Regions from separate parts of the Microbispora sp. CA-135349 genome, predicted to be linked through region 1. Evidence: riboswitches for the same ligand, from Rfam matches in the RefSeq annotation. Region 1 holds a riboswitch; the other holds the start of a gene.
What was found. Region 1 has a riboswitch for cyclic di-AMP ahead of ACQPZZ_RS21085 (glycoside hydrolase family 25 protein). Riboswitches for the same ligand answer to the same signal wherever they lie in the genome.
Positions count from the first base shown of each region.

Region 2: another riboswitch for cyclic di-AMP. It lies ahead of ACQPZZ_RS25250 (CHAP domain-containing protein); the one in region 1 lies ahead of ACQPZZ_RS21085 (glycoside hydrolase family 25 protein).

Region 1 covers NZ_CP192001.1:4,510,089-4,517,776, forward strand. The annotation lists gene ACQPZZ_RS21070 (hypothetical protein) at 1-167, opposite strand, end outside; gene ACQPZZ_RS21075 (hypothetical protein) at 430-915, shown strand; gene secD (protein translocase subunit SecD) at 952-3,198, shown strand; gene ACQPZZ_RS21085 (glycoside hydrolase family 25 protein) at 3,267-3,989, opposite strand; cyclic di-AMP (ydaO/yuaA leader) riboswitch at 4,001-4,142, opposite strand; gene ACQPZZ_RS21090 (undecaprenyl diphosphate synthase family protein) at 4,500-4,910, shown strand; gene ACQPZZ_RS21095 (oxygenase MpaB family protein) at 4,907-5,833, shown strand; gene ACQPZZ_RS21100 (hypothetical protein) at 5,862-6,008, opposite strand; gene ACQPZZ_RS21105 (flavin reductase family protein) at 6,174-6,746, shown strand; gene ACQPZZ_RS21110 (IclR family transcriptional regulator) at 6,840-7,688, opposite strand, start outside.
Region 2 covers NZ_CP192001.1:5,486,267-5,493,954, forward strand. The annotation lists gene ACQPZZ_RS25235 (hypothetical protein) at 1-199, opposite strand, end outside; gene ACQPZZ_RS25240 (hypothetical protein) at 357-635, opposite strand; gene ACQPZZ_RS25245 (DUF305 domain-containing protein) at 798-1,406, shown strand; gene ACQPZZ_RS25250 (CHAP domain-containing protein) at 1,437-2,498, opposite strand; cyclic di-AMP (ydaO/yuaA leader) riboswitch at 2,666-2,808, opposite strand; gene ACQPZZ_RS25255 (AAA family ATPase) at 3,077-4,570, shown strand; gene ACQPZZ_RS25260 (tetratricopeptide repeat protein) at 4,570-5,766, shown strand; gene ACQPZZ_RS25265 (dienelactone hydrolase family protein) at 5,879-6,622, shown strand; gene ACQPZZ_RS25270 (DUF6295 family protein) at 6,633-6,920, shown strand; gene ACQPZZ_RS25275 (GNAT family N-acetyltransferase) at 7,115-7,688, opposite strand, start outside.

The DNA.
Region 1 (7,688 bases):
CACGCTCCCATCGTCCACAGCTCGGTGGCGCCCTGCGGCGTGCGCTGAGCGGGATCGCCGCCGTACCAGGCGGGGGTGGATGCGACCAGTGCGAGGGCGAGCATCAGCAGGCCCACCACCAACGTGAAGGCGGTGGACCCGCACATGCCACGTCGTGAGGTCGCCATGAGACCGACCATAACCCACCTTCGCGAAACGGTCATCTGCGTTTCCCGCTGCCCGTTTGTGACGTTCGGTGCGCGCCCGATTCCCGGCATTCGTGATGCGTACCCCGTTTTCCGGCGCCGTTCCCGTACGCCCGGGTGCGTTTCCCCTTCCCTCCCGTGCGGCATGTCCCTACCGGCAGGGGATGCGGCACGGCATGCGCCACGCCCGCGCGGAAGCCGCTACGGTGGCCCGCAAGACCGGGTCGCGTGGGAGGGAGGGATCGTGCGACGCAGGCTGACCACCGCGCTGCTGCTCCTGCTGCACGCGATCTTCCTGACCGCGGCCGGCGTGCCCGCGTCCGCGCTGGAGACGCCGCATCGCGTGGCCGCACCGCACAGCACCTTCCCACACGGCGCCTTCCCACACGGCGCCGGCCCGCACCTCGCTCCGGTCCGTCCGGCGGCCGGGACACGCGGTGTGCGCCAGGCGGCCCGCGCCTGGTCCCCGGCGCGTGACGGCGCCCGGCTCACGGACGTCCGGGCCTGCGCTCCGGCGCACGCCACGCGGCCCGCGAACGGCGACCCGTCCCGCGTCCAGGCGGGCGCGGGCGGCCCCGGCGTGTCCGGCGGGCCGGTCGTGCTGCCCAATCCGGCGGCGCCGCGCGGCGGCACCCGGGTCACCCGGGCCGGGCCGCACCACGACGGCCCGCCCGCCCAGTGCCCGCGCCGGGCCGCTACGGCCCGCGCTCCTCCCTCCACGGCGTACTGAGACCTTTTCCCAGTTCGTCACGCCTGTGGAGGCTTCATGTCCCGTGCGCCCCTGTGGCGCGCGGTGGCGGCGCTCGCCGTCATCGCGACCTCACTGCTGCTCGCCCTCACCATGGCCCCGCGCCTCGGCCTCGACCTGCGCGGCGGCACCCAGCTCGTCTTCGAGACGAAGGACTCCCCCACGGTCAAGGCGGACGCCGACGCCACCGACCGTGCCCTCGACGTGCTCCGGCGCAGGGCGGACGCCCTCGGAGTCGTCGATCCCACTCTGGTCCGCTCCGGCGAGAAGCGGATCATCGTCGAACTGCCCGGTGTGCTCGACCCGCGCGAGGCCGCGAAGGTCATCGGCAAGACCGCGCAGCTCAACTTCCATTCCGTGCTCGGTCCCGCGGAGGACGGAGACAAGGACGCGATCGCCGACGAGAGCGGCCAGAAGCTGAAGCTCGGCCCGGTCGCGCTCAGCGGCGCCGGCGTCACGGACGCCGCCGCGCGCACCGACCCCCAGATGGGCCCCGGCTGGTTCGTCACGATCGACTTCAGGGAGCCCGGCCCCTGGCGTGAGCTGACCGGAAAGGCGGCCTGCGCGCCGGTCGGCGACCACAAGCGCCGTGTCGCCATCGTCCTCGACAACGAGGTCATCTCCTCGCCGCAAGTAGCGGAAACGGTGGCCTGCGAGGCCGGGATCCCCGGCGGCACCACGCAGATCACCGGGTCGTTCACGGCCCAGGAGGCCCAGAACCTCGCGGTGCTGGTCAAGGGTGGCTCGCTTCCGGTGCCGCTGGAACTGGTCGAGCAGCGCACGGTCGGCCCGACCCTCGGCGCCGACGCCATCGCGGCGAGCGCCAAGGCCGGCATCGTCGGGGTCATCCTGACCGCGCTGTTCATCGGCGTCGTCTACCGCCTGGTGGGCGTGCTGGCCGCGGTCGCGCTCGCCTGCTACGGCCTGATCTCGTACGCCGGGCTCGTGGCCATGGGAGCCACGCTCACGCTGCCCGGCCTGGCCGGGTTCGTCCTGGCGATCGGCATGGCGGTGGACGCCAACGTGCTGGTTTTCGAACGGGCCAGGGAGGAGTATGGCGAGGCGCCACGCCGGGGCCTCAAGGCGGCCCTCGACCGTGGCTTCAAGAACGCCTGGAGCGCGATCGCCGACTCCAACATCACCACCCTGCTCGCCGCCGGGCTCCTGTTCTGGCTGGCGTCCGGGCCGGTGAAGGGCTTCGGCGTGACGCTGGCCATCGGCGTGCTCGCCTCGCTGGTCTCAGCGATGCTGATCACCCGGGTGCTCACCGCCGCCCTCATCGGCAGGATCGGCCCGCGGGCGTCCGGCCTCGGCTCGATCGGCCGGGTCAGGACCTGGCTGACCCGGCGTGACCCGGACCTGATGCGGGGCAGGCGGCTGTGGCTCGCCGTCGCGGCCGGGCTGCTCGTGCTGGCGGGCGCCGGGCTGGTCGCCCGTGGCCTCAACTACGGCGTCGAGTTCACCGGCGGCCGGATCGTCGAGTTCGGCACGAGCAGGCCCGTCGACGTCGCGACGGCCAGGCAGGCGGTTGCGGACGCCGGGTTCCCCTCGGCCGTCGTGCAGCGGTCGGATGACGCGATCTCGGTGCGCACCGGGCAGATCAGCGCCGACGACGTGGTCCGCATGGAGGAGGCGCTGGACCGGCGCGTGGGCGACGTCACCAAGCAGCGCGACGAGCTCATCGGGCCGAGCCTCGGCGAGGAACTGCGCCGCAACGCGCTCATCGCGCTCGCCGTCGCGCTCGCGGCGCAGCTCGTCTACCTGGCGTTGCGGTTCCGGTGGACGTTCGGCACGGCGGCCGTGGCGGCGCTGTTCGTGGACGCGGCCGTCGTCGTCGGCGCGTTCGCCTGGCTCGGCAAGCCGATCGACGGCGTCTTCCTGGCCGCGATGCTCACGATCATCGGCTATTCGGTCAACGACAAGGTCGTGCTCTTCGACCGGGTGCGCGAGCTGTGGCCGGTGCGGCGCGGGGAGCCGTTCCACCGGGTGGTGAACACCGCGATCCTGCAGACCGTGCCGCGCACCGTCAACACCGGGCTCGGGGCGCTGTTCATCCTGGCGGCGCTGGCGGTGTTCGGCGGCGACTCGCTGCGCGACTTCGCCGTCGCCCTGCTGATCGGCATCATCGTCGGCACGCTGTCGTCGTCGTTCGTGGCCGGGCCGGTGGCGATCGCGCTGGAGAGGCGCACCTCGCAGCCGCCGCCCGCTCCCGCCGCCCCGCGCCGCAGGCCCGTCACTCGCGACGGATCGGGCGCGGTCGTCTGAGTCGCGAGTCGTGGCCCCGGGACGTGCCCGGGGCCACGAGAGCGGATCAGCGCCGGATCAGGGCCGGATCAGGGCCGGCCGAGTGCGCGCAGCTCAGCGGGCGTCAGCGCGGAGACGTTCTGGTCGATGGGCGAGTCGGTGTACTGGTGGATCGCCCAGGACTTCCAGTCGGCGGGCGGCGTGATGTCGCCCGGGGCCTTGCTGTAGTGGGCCACCCACAGCGGGTACTGGCCGAGGCCGCCGCCGTACTCGTTCGCGAAGTTCCAGCCGCTGTAGAACATCGGCCTGGTCCCGGTCTTGGCCGTCACGTACTCCAGCCAGGTCTTGGCCCACTTGTTGACGTGTGCGACCGACTCGCCGTCGGTGGTCTCCAGGTCGAGCACCAGGATGTCGCCGGGCTTGCTCGGCTGCGCGTTCACCACGCCGAGGAAGTGGTCGGCCTCGGCGATCGGGTCGTTGGAGGGATGACCGAAGTGGTAGACACCCCGGACGATGCCCTTCTTGGCCAGTTCCCGCCAGTGCCGGGGGAAGGACGAGTCGACCCAGGACGTGCCCTCGGTGGCCTTGATGAAGCCGAACTGCGCGCGGCTGTTCACCCAGTCGTGGTCGGCCTCGTAGCCGGAGACGTCCTGGCCGTACGTGTGCGGGTTGGCGTAGGCCGGGGCGGACAGGACGACGGCCGCCGTGACGCTGGCCGAGGCGGCCGAGACCGCGAGGGTCGCCGCCGCGAGGGCGGAGCGCAGGCGCCGGCGGGAGGGCCGGCGGCCGAGGGAGAGCCGATGGGTGGGCATACGGGGTTGACTCCTTGCTTCCATGCCGCCTACCGGGTTAGCTGACGGGTTCGGGCAGGAAGTGCCCTACGGACGCATCTGGGGGCTGCGCCCGATTCACCCCAGGAAATGGGTCCCCGGCTCCGCAGGACGCGGATTCGGCGGCCGCGCGATCATCCTGATCGCGTGGACCGGGCAACGACACGGCAACGGACACGAGAAGGCGGAGACCGCCGGTACCCATTGCCGTGGCACCTAAAGGTACACACCGCACCAGAATGGTGTAAACAGGACAAAAGGCGTCTTTACCTGCGCCGATGCGAGCTGCCGCGGCCGGGATGGCGTCGGCGTACCCTAGGGCCCGTCGGGCCGGGGTAAGGATCACGGCTACCGACGTTGAGTAGTCGATCAATCGCCCTACGTGAAAGAGTCCGTCTCCGGAGAGGATCACCCTCCTCCTCCCTCCCGAACCTGGGGAGGGGATCGCGACGAACGGGTGTGAGAGGCATCCCTCATCACGTGGCGTGTGTCATGGACGGGAACGGCCGGTGGGCCGCGCAACGGTCGCTGCCCCGCACCGCGGGGCATCGGGCGGCGGAGGCCGCCGTGATCGACGTCATCGAGGCGGCGCACACGGCCGGCGTCGAGTGGTTGAGCCTCTACGCCTTCTCAACGGAGAACTGGCGGCGCCCGGCCCCCGAGGTCGACGTCCTGCTGCGCCTGGTGCGGCGCGCCATCCGCGTCATCCGCACCTCCGGAGAGCAGCGGATCTCCAACTTCATGCTGTGGCAGGTGGCGTACGCCGAATGGGTCTTCCCCCGGGTGCTGTGGCCCGACTTCCGGGCCGAGCACTTCTGGGAGTGCCTGGAGGCCTACCGGCGGCGCGAGCGCCGGCTCGGCGGCGTACGGGCACCGGCCCCTACGGGAAAGGGATGTCGATGAGCGACGCAGCAGCAGCCGGAACCGACGCCGATCCGCTCGGCCCGGGATCGATGCTCCACCGGTTGACCCGGCAGGCACGCTGGGGGCTGGTGGCGACCCGGGCCATCGTCCTGGAGGCCGCGCACCCGCAGATCGGCGCGGCGTTGATCACCAACTCGACCTTCGTCGCGCACCCGTGGCGGCGGCTGCGCAACACCGTGCTCAGCGCGCAGCGGATGGTCGACCCCGACATTCAGGTGCGGCAGCGGGAGGCGGCCCGGCTCAACCGCATGCACGCCCGCATCACCGGTATCGACGCGGAGGGCCGCCCGTTCAACGCCGCCGACTCCGAGGCGCGCGCCTGGGTGGTGGCGACGCTGTTCGAGTCCACGGTCACGATGTGCCGGCTGAGCGGCGAGTCCCTCGACGGCCCCGCCCTGGACCGGCTGTACGCCGAGTTCCGGGCGTTCCTCGCCCTGATGGACCCCTACGGGGGCAAGCTGCCGCCCACCATGCGGGAGTTCTGGCGCTACTACGCGCGCGCCGTGGAAGAGCGGCTGGAGAACACCGAAGCGGTCCACATCATCCTCGACCGCCTGTTCGCGCAGGTGCCCGCTCCCACCCCCTCTGCTACGGGACCGGCCGGCCGTGTGGGCGGCGGGCAGGGCGCTCGCCGGGCCCACGGCCAGCGCCGTCGTCGTGGCGTCGCTGCCCGAGTCGCTCCGCGCGCGACTGGGGCTCGCCGAGGTGCCGGGCACACGCACGCTGATGCACGCCGCCTACCTGTCCACTCATCTCGCGACGCGGCTGCTGCCGGAGTCGTGGACACGGCTCGACACGGTAATGACCATGCTCGATCCGGCCTACGCGCCTCAGCGCGGCGGCGACGCGCCGCCGGCTGCCGGCACTCCGGCGCCTACGACCAGTTGTTCGCCCAGTCCTGACGGCCTCGCCACGTTCCCCTCGCCGAATTCATCGAGCGCACCGGTCGGCCGTCTCGCCCCCGGCGTCGCCGAGCATGCCGCCCAGGAAGATCCAGTCGCAGCGGCCGGTGTCCGACGAGAACCGCCACCGGCCGTTGACGACGTGGCCCCCGTCGGCCGGCCGGGCGATGCCCATCGGTTCCGTGACCGGCGAGACCGGCGCGGGCAGGTCCGGTGACCTGCCCGGACGGCGACTCCGCCCGTACGCGCCTTCCGCTGACCGGGATCCCCCTGCGAGTCGCACACAAGGGGGTTTGTAAGTTCGTTACCTGAGGCATCGACACGTACGCGAGGTGAGTCCATGACCGCTGCACCCGCCGACCCCGAGTTCACCGGGGCGGCGCCGCCGACGCCGGCCGAATTCCGGCGCGCGCTGGGCATGTTCGCGAGCGGCGTGACCGTGGTCACAGGCCTCGACGACGGCGAACCGGTGGGCTTCGCCTGCCAGTCGTTCGCGTCGGTGTCCCTCGAACCGCCGCTGGTCCTGTTCTGTGCCGACCACAAAGGCCGCGCCTGGCCGCGGATCAGGAATTCCGGCCGCTTCTGCGTGAACGTCCTCGGCGAGGATCAGGTGGACATCTGCGGCCGGTTCGGCTCCAGCAATGGCCGGAAGTTCGACGGGCTCGACTGGGACCTGTCGCGATGGGGCACTCCCGCGCTGCGCGGGGTGCTGCTGCGCGTCCACGGCGAGGTGCGCGAGGTGCATGTGGCCGGGGACCACGACGTGGTCATCGGCCGTGTCCGCGAACTCGAACCCGTCGCCACCGACCAGCGCCCGATGCTGTTCTACCGCGGCCGGTTCGGCGTGGAGCACGACGACCGGTTCTCCGCCCTCGGCCCGAACCTGTGGGGCTGGGGCGACCACTGGGGCTGAGCCCCGATCTCCCCCAGCCACGGCCTCTCCGGGTGACTCATCGCGCCTCTCCACCGGCCTGCGTTCTTCCCGTGGCGAGCGGTGAGCAGGCGGTTACCGGGCTCCGGGGACCATGTCCGGCACGCGGTGGACGGCCCGGGACCTGTCCTGTGCGCCGAGATCGGGGAAGAGCGCGAGCGAGACCTGCCGCGCGGCCTCGACCACGAGCGGGGCCACCTTCTCCAGCGGCGTACGGTCGTCGCCCGCCAGGGAGATGCTGGCCACCGGTCCTTCGTGGCCACGAACGGCCGCGGCGACGCAGGAGATTCCGGGGAAGCACTCCCCCCGCTCGAAGGCGAGCCCTCGGCGCCGCCTGATCCGGTTGAGCTCCTGGTGCAGCGTGCCGATGTCGCCGATCGCCCGGCCGGTCAAGGGGCTGGGCAGACGGCTGGTCGGCCGGTTGATGTGCCCGTCGACGAGCACCTCGGCCTGCTCGGGCTCCAGCCAGGCCAAGATGGCCTTGCCGAGCGCGGTGCAGTGGGCCGGCGCCCGGCCGCCGACGCGGGAGGGCACCGACAGGGCGAACCGCCCGCCGGCCTTGTCCAGATAGAACACCTCTGCGCCGTCGAGCACGGCCAGATGGACGACCATCCCGGTCCTGATCTGCAGGTTGTGCAGCACCGGCGCGGCGGCCTCCCGGATCTCGCCGTGGCCGCCGTCCCGGCCGCCGAGGCCGAGCGCCCGCTTCCCGAGGCTGTAGCCGAACGACGTGTGGTCCAGCCAGTTCAGCCGTACGAGCTGATCGAGGATGCGATGAGCCGTCGACCGCGGGAGGTGAGTGCGGCGGGCCACGTCCTCGAGCGTGAGGCGGGTGGAGCGGCCGGTGAACGCGTCCAGGATCAGCGTCATCCGCTCGACCATCGACGGCGGCAGCTCTCGTCGAGCGGGCGCCGCCGCCTCCTG
Region 2 (7,688 bases), 980 kb from region 1:
CGGGCGGACCCAACGGGTCCGAGCCGCTGGCGAGCGCGTAACCCGCTCCCCCGGCGGCCAGCACGGCGACCAGGGCCGCGGCGGCGATGATGAGGGGTTTTCTGTTCTTCGGCCTGGTCGCCGGCTCCTCCTGACTGGAGAGGACTTCCTGCCGGAACCGATCATCCTGGCTCGTCTGCGAGGGGACGTGCCCGTGCATGTGAGACAACTCCCAGCGGTCGTTTCGGGGGAAAGCTCCACGGCTTCCGCGGGTGGCTGCCCACCTTAGCCCCACTGGTGACCAAATCTCACAAAGAGCACCAAACAATCATGAATTCCCCAGGGTTTCCTCTGGTCCGGGCACGCCCCGCACCAGCTCAGCGGCTGTGCGTCGCGGCGCTGTGGCAGTCGGTGTACGTGTAGGGGTTGTCGAGAATCTCCGTTTCGGGGATGTCGGGGTTCATCCCCTTCTGCCACGCCTCCTCGCCCAGCGTCACACGCAGATACTCGACGGTCCGCTCCACCTCGCGGCGGGCCGCGGCGAGGTCCACGCCGACAAGGCGGTGCTCGTGCTTCACCACGCGACCGTTCACGAGCACCGTGTGCACGTCGCCGCGCCGCGCCTGGAACGCGACATGCTCGTACGGATCGAGCACAGGCGGGGAGCACCCGCCGGACGGGGTACGACGGGCAAGGGGCGGGCACATCCGCCTTGACGCAGGTTCGGCGGGCGCCGCCGCGGGCGAGGGGCCCGTTTCGCCCGGCGGGCGGGGACGCCACCGATTCACGCCGAGAGCGCGAGAGTGGAGGTGCCTGCCATGAGGGGACGCGCTCTGCCGGCGGCCCTGCTGGCGGCCGGTCTGCTGACCGGCGGCGCGCGGGGCGCCGCTCTCGCCGCGACGACCCCGGTTCAGACGCCGACACCGACGCCGACACCGGCTGCACCGGTCGGCACGACTCTCGCCACCGATCACAACGAGCAGGACGTCATGTTCGCCCGGATGATGATCCCGCACCATCGTCAGGCGGTGGAGATGGCGAAACTGGCCGAGGGACGGGCGTCGGACCCCCGGGTCGTGCGGCTCGCGGAGCGGATCGAAACCGCCCAGGCCCCCGAGATCCGGACGATGAGCGGCTGGCTCACGGCCTGGGGCGAGCCGGTGCCCGGCGAGAGCCCCGCGCCGGCGCACCAGCACGCCATGCCCGGCATGATGTCCCCCGAGGAGATGCGCCGTCTCGAAGGGCTGTCCGGCCGGGCCTTCGACCGGGAGTTCCTCTCGATGATGATCCGGCACCACGAGGGCGCGGTCACCATGGCGCGGGACGAGCTGCGCGGCGGGGTCTACGAGCCGGCCCGGCGGCTGGCGGCGTCCGTCGTGTCCACGCAGTCGGCCGAGATCACGGAGATGAAGCGCCTGCGGGGATGAGGCGGACGACGTGGGCGGCCGCCGACGGTGTCAGACGGTGCTCGGGCGACGGGCGCCGTCTCCCCCTCCGAGTGCCGGAGCGCCGGACGCCGCCGCATCGACGAACGCCGCATTGACGGGGGCCACATCGACTGACGCCGGACCGCCGGACGCCACATTGACGGGCGCTGGATTCACGGACGCCCGCGCGGACGGGCGAGCGGCCTGCGTCGTGGCCCCCACCGTGGCACGCGCCGTGGCCCCCACCGTGGCCCCCACCGTGGCACGCGCCGTGGCCTGCGCCGTGGCCCGTCCGGGACCACGTTTGCGGTGCCGTCCGCCGGAGGTCGCCGCCGCGGCCTTGACCCGGAGCCCGGTGACGGCGGTGGAGACGACCGCGAACAGCAGGCCGGCCGGCAGGACGGCGTCGCCGGGCGACCACACGACGCCGGGGGACTGCCCCTGCGTGGCCGCCAAGTTCCTGATGGTGAGCCCCACCGCACCCGGGACGCTCGCGTGCACCGCCGCCACGGGCTGGATCGTCACCGGCGCCTTCGGCGTGACCTTGACCTTGCGCGGCAGGCCGTACCCGACGATCTTGCTTTTGTCGCGTACCTTGCGCTTCAGCCACACGCCGTCGACGTTGCCCTCGATCGTGTGGACCTTTCCGTGGACGACCTTCTCGACCACGCCCACGTGGTCGATGTCTCGGATCTTCTTGGACCCCGACCAGTCGAAGAAGACCACGGCGCCCGGCTCGGGCGTGCCGCTCCACGCGTCGTGCTCCTTGAACCACTTGGCGTGCCGTGTGGTCAGCGCGAACTCGCCGACGCGGTCCTGTACGCCGGCCTGGTCCGCCGCCCAGGAGACGAACATGTCGCACCAGGGGGCGGTCTTGAAGTCGGGGTCCTTGGCGATGGTGTCGGCGTACCATTCGCCGAACTTCGTGTGTTTCCCGGCTCGTTCGCGGTAGCCCAGTTCCGGGCGGACGGCGTCGAGCAGCTGTCGTGCTATCGGATCGGTGGAAATCGCGGGCTCCTCATGGCGCGCTTCGAGACATGACGAACCGGCCCGCGGGCGTGACGGCAGGGCGGCATCACCACGTGACGGCACGGCGGCCGGAAGACACGGCCGCGGCGGGGCGGGATCAGAAACGGGAGACGTGGCAGCCCGTCACGGGCGCGCCATCACCCCGGAAGCCTGGAGACGTTCCAGGGCGGGCATGTGGACCGGGTGACGGACCCGGACCGGGTGGGCAGGTGGAGCGGACACTCCACGCGCTCTCCTCTCCTTGGCCGCCTACCGGGTTAGCTGACGGGTTCGGGCCAGGAGTAGCCCTACCGGATGGTCCGGATTCACCCCAGAAAAGGTGGGTCCCCGGTTCCCGGGATCGATGACGTCCGGGATTCGGCGGTCGCCGGTCGTCCTCGGGTTGAGGACCGCTCACCGGCGTGACACACGGGAAGCTTAGTAGATAACAAGTAAGACACGGCCAAAAACCCGGCAAACAGCCCGATTCCTGCTGCGGTCGGCCGAAGTTTCCCGCAGGTCCCCACGGTCGCGGGCAATCAACCGTGAGATGCGCCACAGGGGGCGCCGACGGCCGGGCGGGGCCTGTAGAGATCACCGCTGTCCGACCACGTGGGTAGCCTTACGGTCATTTCGGATCGACCTACAGAAGGGACCGGGCAGTGCTGGACGACGCCGGACTCCAGGCCCTCCGGGAGGCGGCGCGGCTGTCTCCGGACAACCTCCCCCTACGGCGGCACCTCGCCGGGCAGCTCCTGGCCAAGGGGTATCTCGCCGACGCCGAGGCCGAGTACCGGGCCGCGCTCCTGCTGTCGCCCAGGGACCCGGACGTGGTCGCCGGTCTGGCGGAGGCCTTCGTCCGGCAGAGCTCCTACGGCGCCGCGCTGTCGGCGCTTCAGCCACTCCTGGCCGAGCCCGGTTTCCCGCCGCGGATCGGGCTGCTCGCCGCCAGGGCGCTGCTGGGCGAGGGTGACGTGCCGGGCGCGGCGCGCCGCTACCACGACGCGGTCTCCCGCGATCCGTCGCTGTCCGACCCCGGCCTGGCCGCCCGGCTGGAGCCGCAGCCGGCCACGCCGTACCAGACCCAGACACAGCAGAACCAGGCGCAGCAGCCACAGGCGCAGCAGGCACAGACACATCAGCCACAGGCGCAGCCCGGCACGCCGTACGCGCCGGGGCCGCCACCCGGCCCGGCGTACCCCCCACCCGCGTACCCCGCACCGGCGCACGACGGCGACGTGGAGGTCCAGCGCTCCGGTGTCACCTTCGCCGACGTGGCGGGAATGGAGGCGGTCAAGGAGGCGCTGCGGATGAAGCTCCTGCTCCCCGTCCAGCAGCCCGAGCTGTTCGCCGCGTTCGGCAAGCGGGCGGGCGGCGGAGTGCTGCTGTACGGCCCTCCCGGCGCGGGCAAGACCCACCTGGCGAGGGCGGCGGCGGGAGAGCTCGGCGCGTCGTTCATCGACGTCGGCCTGGCCGACATCCTGGACATGTACATCGGGTCCAGCGAGCGCAACCTGCACGCCACGTTCGAGATGGCCCGGCGCAACCGGCCGTGCGTGCTCTTCTTCGACGAGGTCGACGCGCTGGCCGCGCGCCGCTCGGACATGCGCCAGGCGCACACCCGCCAGCTGGTCAACCAGTTCCTCGCCGAGCTCGACGGCGTGGACGAGAACGCCAACGACGGCGTCCTGGTGCTGGCGGCCACCAACGCGCCCTGGTACATCGACGTCGCGTTCCGGCGGCCCGGCCGGTTCGACCAGCTGGTGTTCGTGCCGCCGCCCGACGCCGCGGCCCGCGCCGCCATCCTGCGCATCCTCTGCCGCGACAAGCCGCTGGCCGAGATGGACTACGACGCCGTGGCCCGGGTGACGGACGGGTTCGTCGGGGCGGACCTCAAGGGCGTCGTCGACCGCGCGGTGGAAACCAAGCTGCATCAGTCGATCAGCGCGGGCCGGCCCATCCCCCTGTCCACACCCGACCTGCTGGCCGCGGCCCAGGCGGTGCGGCCCACGGCCGTACGCGAGTGGCTGACCACCGCGCGCAACTACGTCCTGCACGCCAACGACTCCGGCGCCTGGGACGAGCTGATGCCCTGGATCAACGGCACATCCAACGGCGCGTTCGGCGGCAAGAAGGGCGGCAAGGGCAGGTGGTGATGGCCGCGGCGCCGCTTGAGCGGGCGCGCACGCTGCTCACGCTGAACCGCCCGGCGGAGGCCGAACGGGAACTGCGCGGCCTGCTCGCCCGGGAGCCCGAGAACGTCGACGGGCACGCCTTCCTCTCCGTGGCGCTGACGCAGCAGCACAGGGCGTCCGAGGGGATCGGCGAGGCCACCGAGGCCGTGCGGCTCGCGCCCGACCACTGGTTTCCCCACTACGTCGCCGGGCACGCGTACCACCGGGCGGGGCGACCGCACGAGGCCGTCGCCGCCGCGCGGGCGTGCCTGGCGCTGTCCCCCGAGCACGCGCCGGCGTGGGAGCTGCTCGCCCGGGCGCACGTCTCCCTCGAGCAGTGGCCGCAGGCGGCCGACGCGGCGGGTCGGGGGCTCGCCGTCGCTCCGGAGGACGTCGACCTGGCCGGCATCCTCGCGGTGGCCCTCACCATGCTCGGCGACGCCCTCCGGGCGAAGGAGGCGGCCGCGCGCGCCGTCGGGCTGGATCCCGAGAGCGCGACGGCCCATCTGGCGTACGGGCGGGCGCAGCTCGCCTTCGGCGCGCCGGCCGAGGCGGCCCGCGCGTTCCGCGAGGTGCTCCGCCTCGACCCCGGGTTCGACCAGGCCAGGGACCTGCTGGTGGCGGCGTTGAAGCGGCGCAACCCCGTCTACCGCGTGCTCGCGCGCCTTCGCGGCACGTTCTCCGGTGGATGGCGGATGGTGTTCCTGCTGCCGGCCGTGCCGCCGCTCATCGCCGTCTTCGTCCTCATCGCGCTGCTGCACTGGGCGGCCTGGGTCGCCGAGGCGGTCACCACCCTGCGCCTGGCCCGGGCCAGGGCCACCAGGCTGCTCTTCGACATCAGGGAGGCGAGAGTGGCGGCGCTGTGCTGCTGCCTGCCCGCCGCGGGTGCGGCGCTGCTCGTGGCCGGCGTGGCGACCGGCGGGGAGGCGCCCGCGGTGGCGGGCGCCGCCGTCATGGCCCTGGTCACCCCCGTGCAGGAGGCGGCGCACACGAGCGCGCCCCGCGGCCGCATCGTGCTGTACGGCTGGTCGGGCCTTTTGGGGCTGGCCGCCGTCCTGTCGGCGATCGCGTCCCTCCCCACCGTCGCGCTGCTCACGGCGTACGCCGGGGTGGCCTCCATCTGGGTGGCGGCGGGCGTGCGGCGCCTGTTCGGGACGGGTGCGGCGCACGCGCTCTGACCGGCCCGGGGCGATTGCTTAGTTAGTCAAAGCAAGCATTATCGTGGCCCTCCTGGACCCGCCGCCGGAGGCGACCGGCTCGTGCGGGAGCGTGATCACAGGTGGAGGGACTATGACCGACGCGATGTGGGCCGGCACGGTCGCCGTGACCGGGCACGAAGGCGCCGGCCTCGAAGCGTACGCGGCCCGGCCGCTCGGCTCCGCCCCGCACGGCGGGGTCGTGGTGATTCATCACATGCCCGGCTACGACGAGGCCACCAAGGAGATCGTCCGCAGGTTCGCGGCGAACGGCTACGCCGCGATCTGCCCGAATCTGTACTCCCGGGAGGGCGCCGGCGTCAGCCCGGACGACCAGGCCGCGGCGGCCCGGGCCAAGGGCGGCATCCCGGACGAACAGCTCGTCGGCGACGTCGCCGGCGCCGCGGCCCATCTCAAGGGCCTGGAGCAGGCCAACGGCAGGATAGGTGTGATCGGCTACTGCTCCGGCGGACGGCAGGCCTTCCTTTCCGCGTGCTCGCTGGACATCGACGCCGCGGTGGACTGCTACGGCGCCTTCGTCGTCACCGCGCCGCCCGCCGAATATCCGCTCAAGGCCGAGCCGCTGATCTCCCGGGCCGCCGATCTGTCCTGCCCGCTGCTCGGGCTCTTCGGCGCGGACGACAAGTTCCCCTCGCCGGAAGAGGTGGGAGTGCTCTCCGCGGAGCTGGAGAAACTGGGCAAGGAACACGAGTTCCACGTCTTCCCCGACGCCGGCCACGCGTTCTTCGCCGTGGACCGGCCGGCCTACCGTCCCGCCGCCGCGGTGGAGGGCTGGAAGAAGGTCTTCGGCTTCTTCGGCCGCCACCTCGCCGCCTGAGGAGACCAGGATGTGCACCTATCTCACCGAGAAGATCCGTCTCGACGGGGCCGCCAAGGGGGCTTCGGGCTGGTTCACCGTCACCGACGGCATGGTCTACGTCGATCACCCCTACCACGCGTGCCATGAGCACACGGTGAACATCGACCTGACCAACCCTTCGGAGGGCCCGTCGGCCCGGGTCGCCATCGAGCTCACCGAGGAGGCGGCGCTCGCGCTGGTCGAGGCGATCCACAAGGCCCTGGCCGCGGCGCCGCCCGGCCTCGCGTCGGCAGGGCCCCCTCCCGCCTCCGCCTGATCCGGCTCTCCCGATGCGGACTCGTCCGCCCGCCCTGCCGCGTCCGCTCGGGCCGCGTCCGCTCGGGCCGCGTCCGCTCGGGCCGCGTCTGGTCGGGCCGCTCGCCCTGCCCGCCCGAAGTAAGCGAGCAGGGCTGAGCGAGCAGGGCTGAGCGAGCGGGGTGAACGGCGGGGACCGCGCGGCCGGCGGGTGCGTCAGACGTCGAGCGACATGTACAGGCGGGTGCCGCCCGGCCGGAAGCCCACGCGTTCGTAGACCCGGCGCGAACCTTCGCCTCCGTACTCCAGCCACACCGACCGTGCTCCCCCGGTAAACATCGTTTCGGCGAGCGTGGCGGTGACCGCGGCGGCGATGCCCCGTCCACGGAGGCCGGGACGGGTGCCGACCCCGGCGAGCTCCGACGTTCCCACGGCCGGGGCGGAGCACATGGCCGCTCCGGCGCAGCCGCCGCCGGGGGCCCGGACGAACCGGACCGCGCCGCCGCCCTCCTGTGTGCGGCGCAGCCGGGCCGCGCCCTCCGGCGAGGCGGCGAACTCACCGCCGAAGGCCTCGGACAGTGCGGCGTCGATCGCCGCGTAGTCCTCGTCGGTGGACGGCGTCTCCACCGGGAGAGCGGCCTGCGGCCTCGTCAGCGTGGCTGGGGTGCAGACGAGGTAGTCGTGCACCGCCTCGACGGTGAACCCCGCCTCACGAAGCGCGGGCTCCACCTCGGGCGCGGCGTCCGGGGCGAACTCGAGACGGGGCTTGAGCCCGCGCTCGCGGAACGCC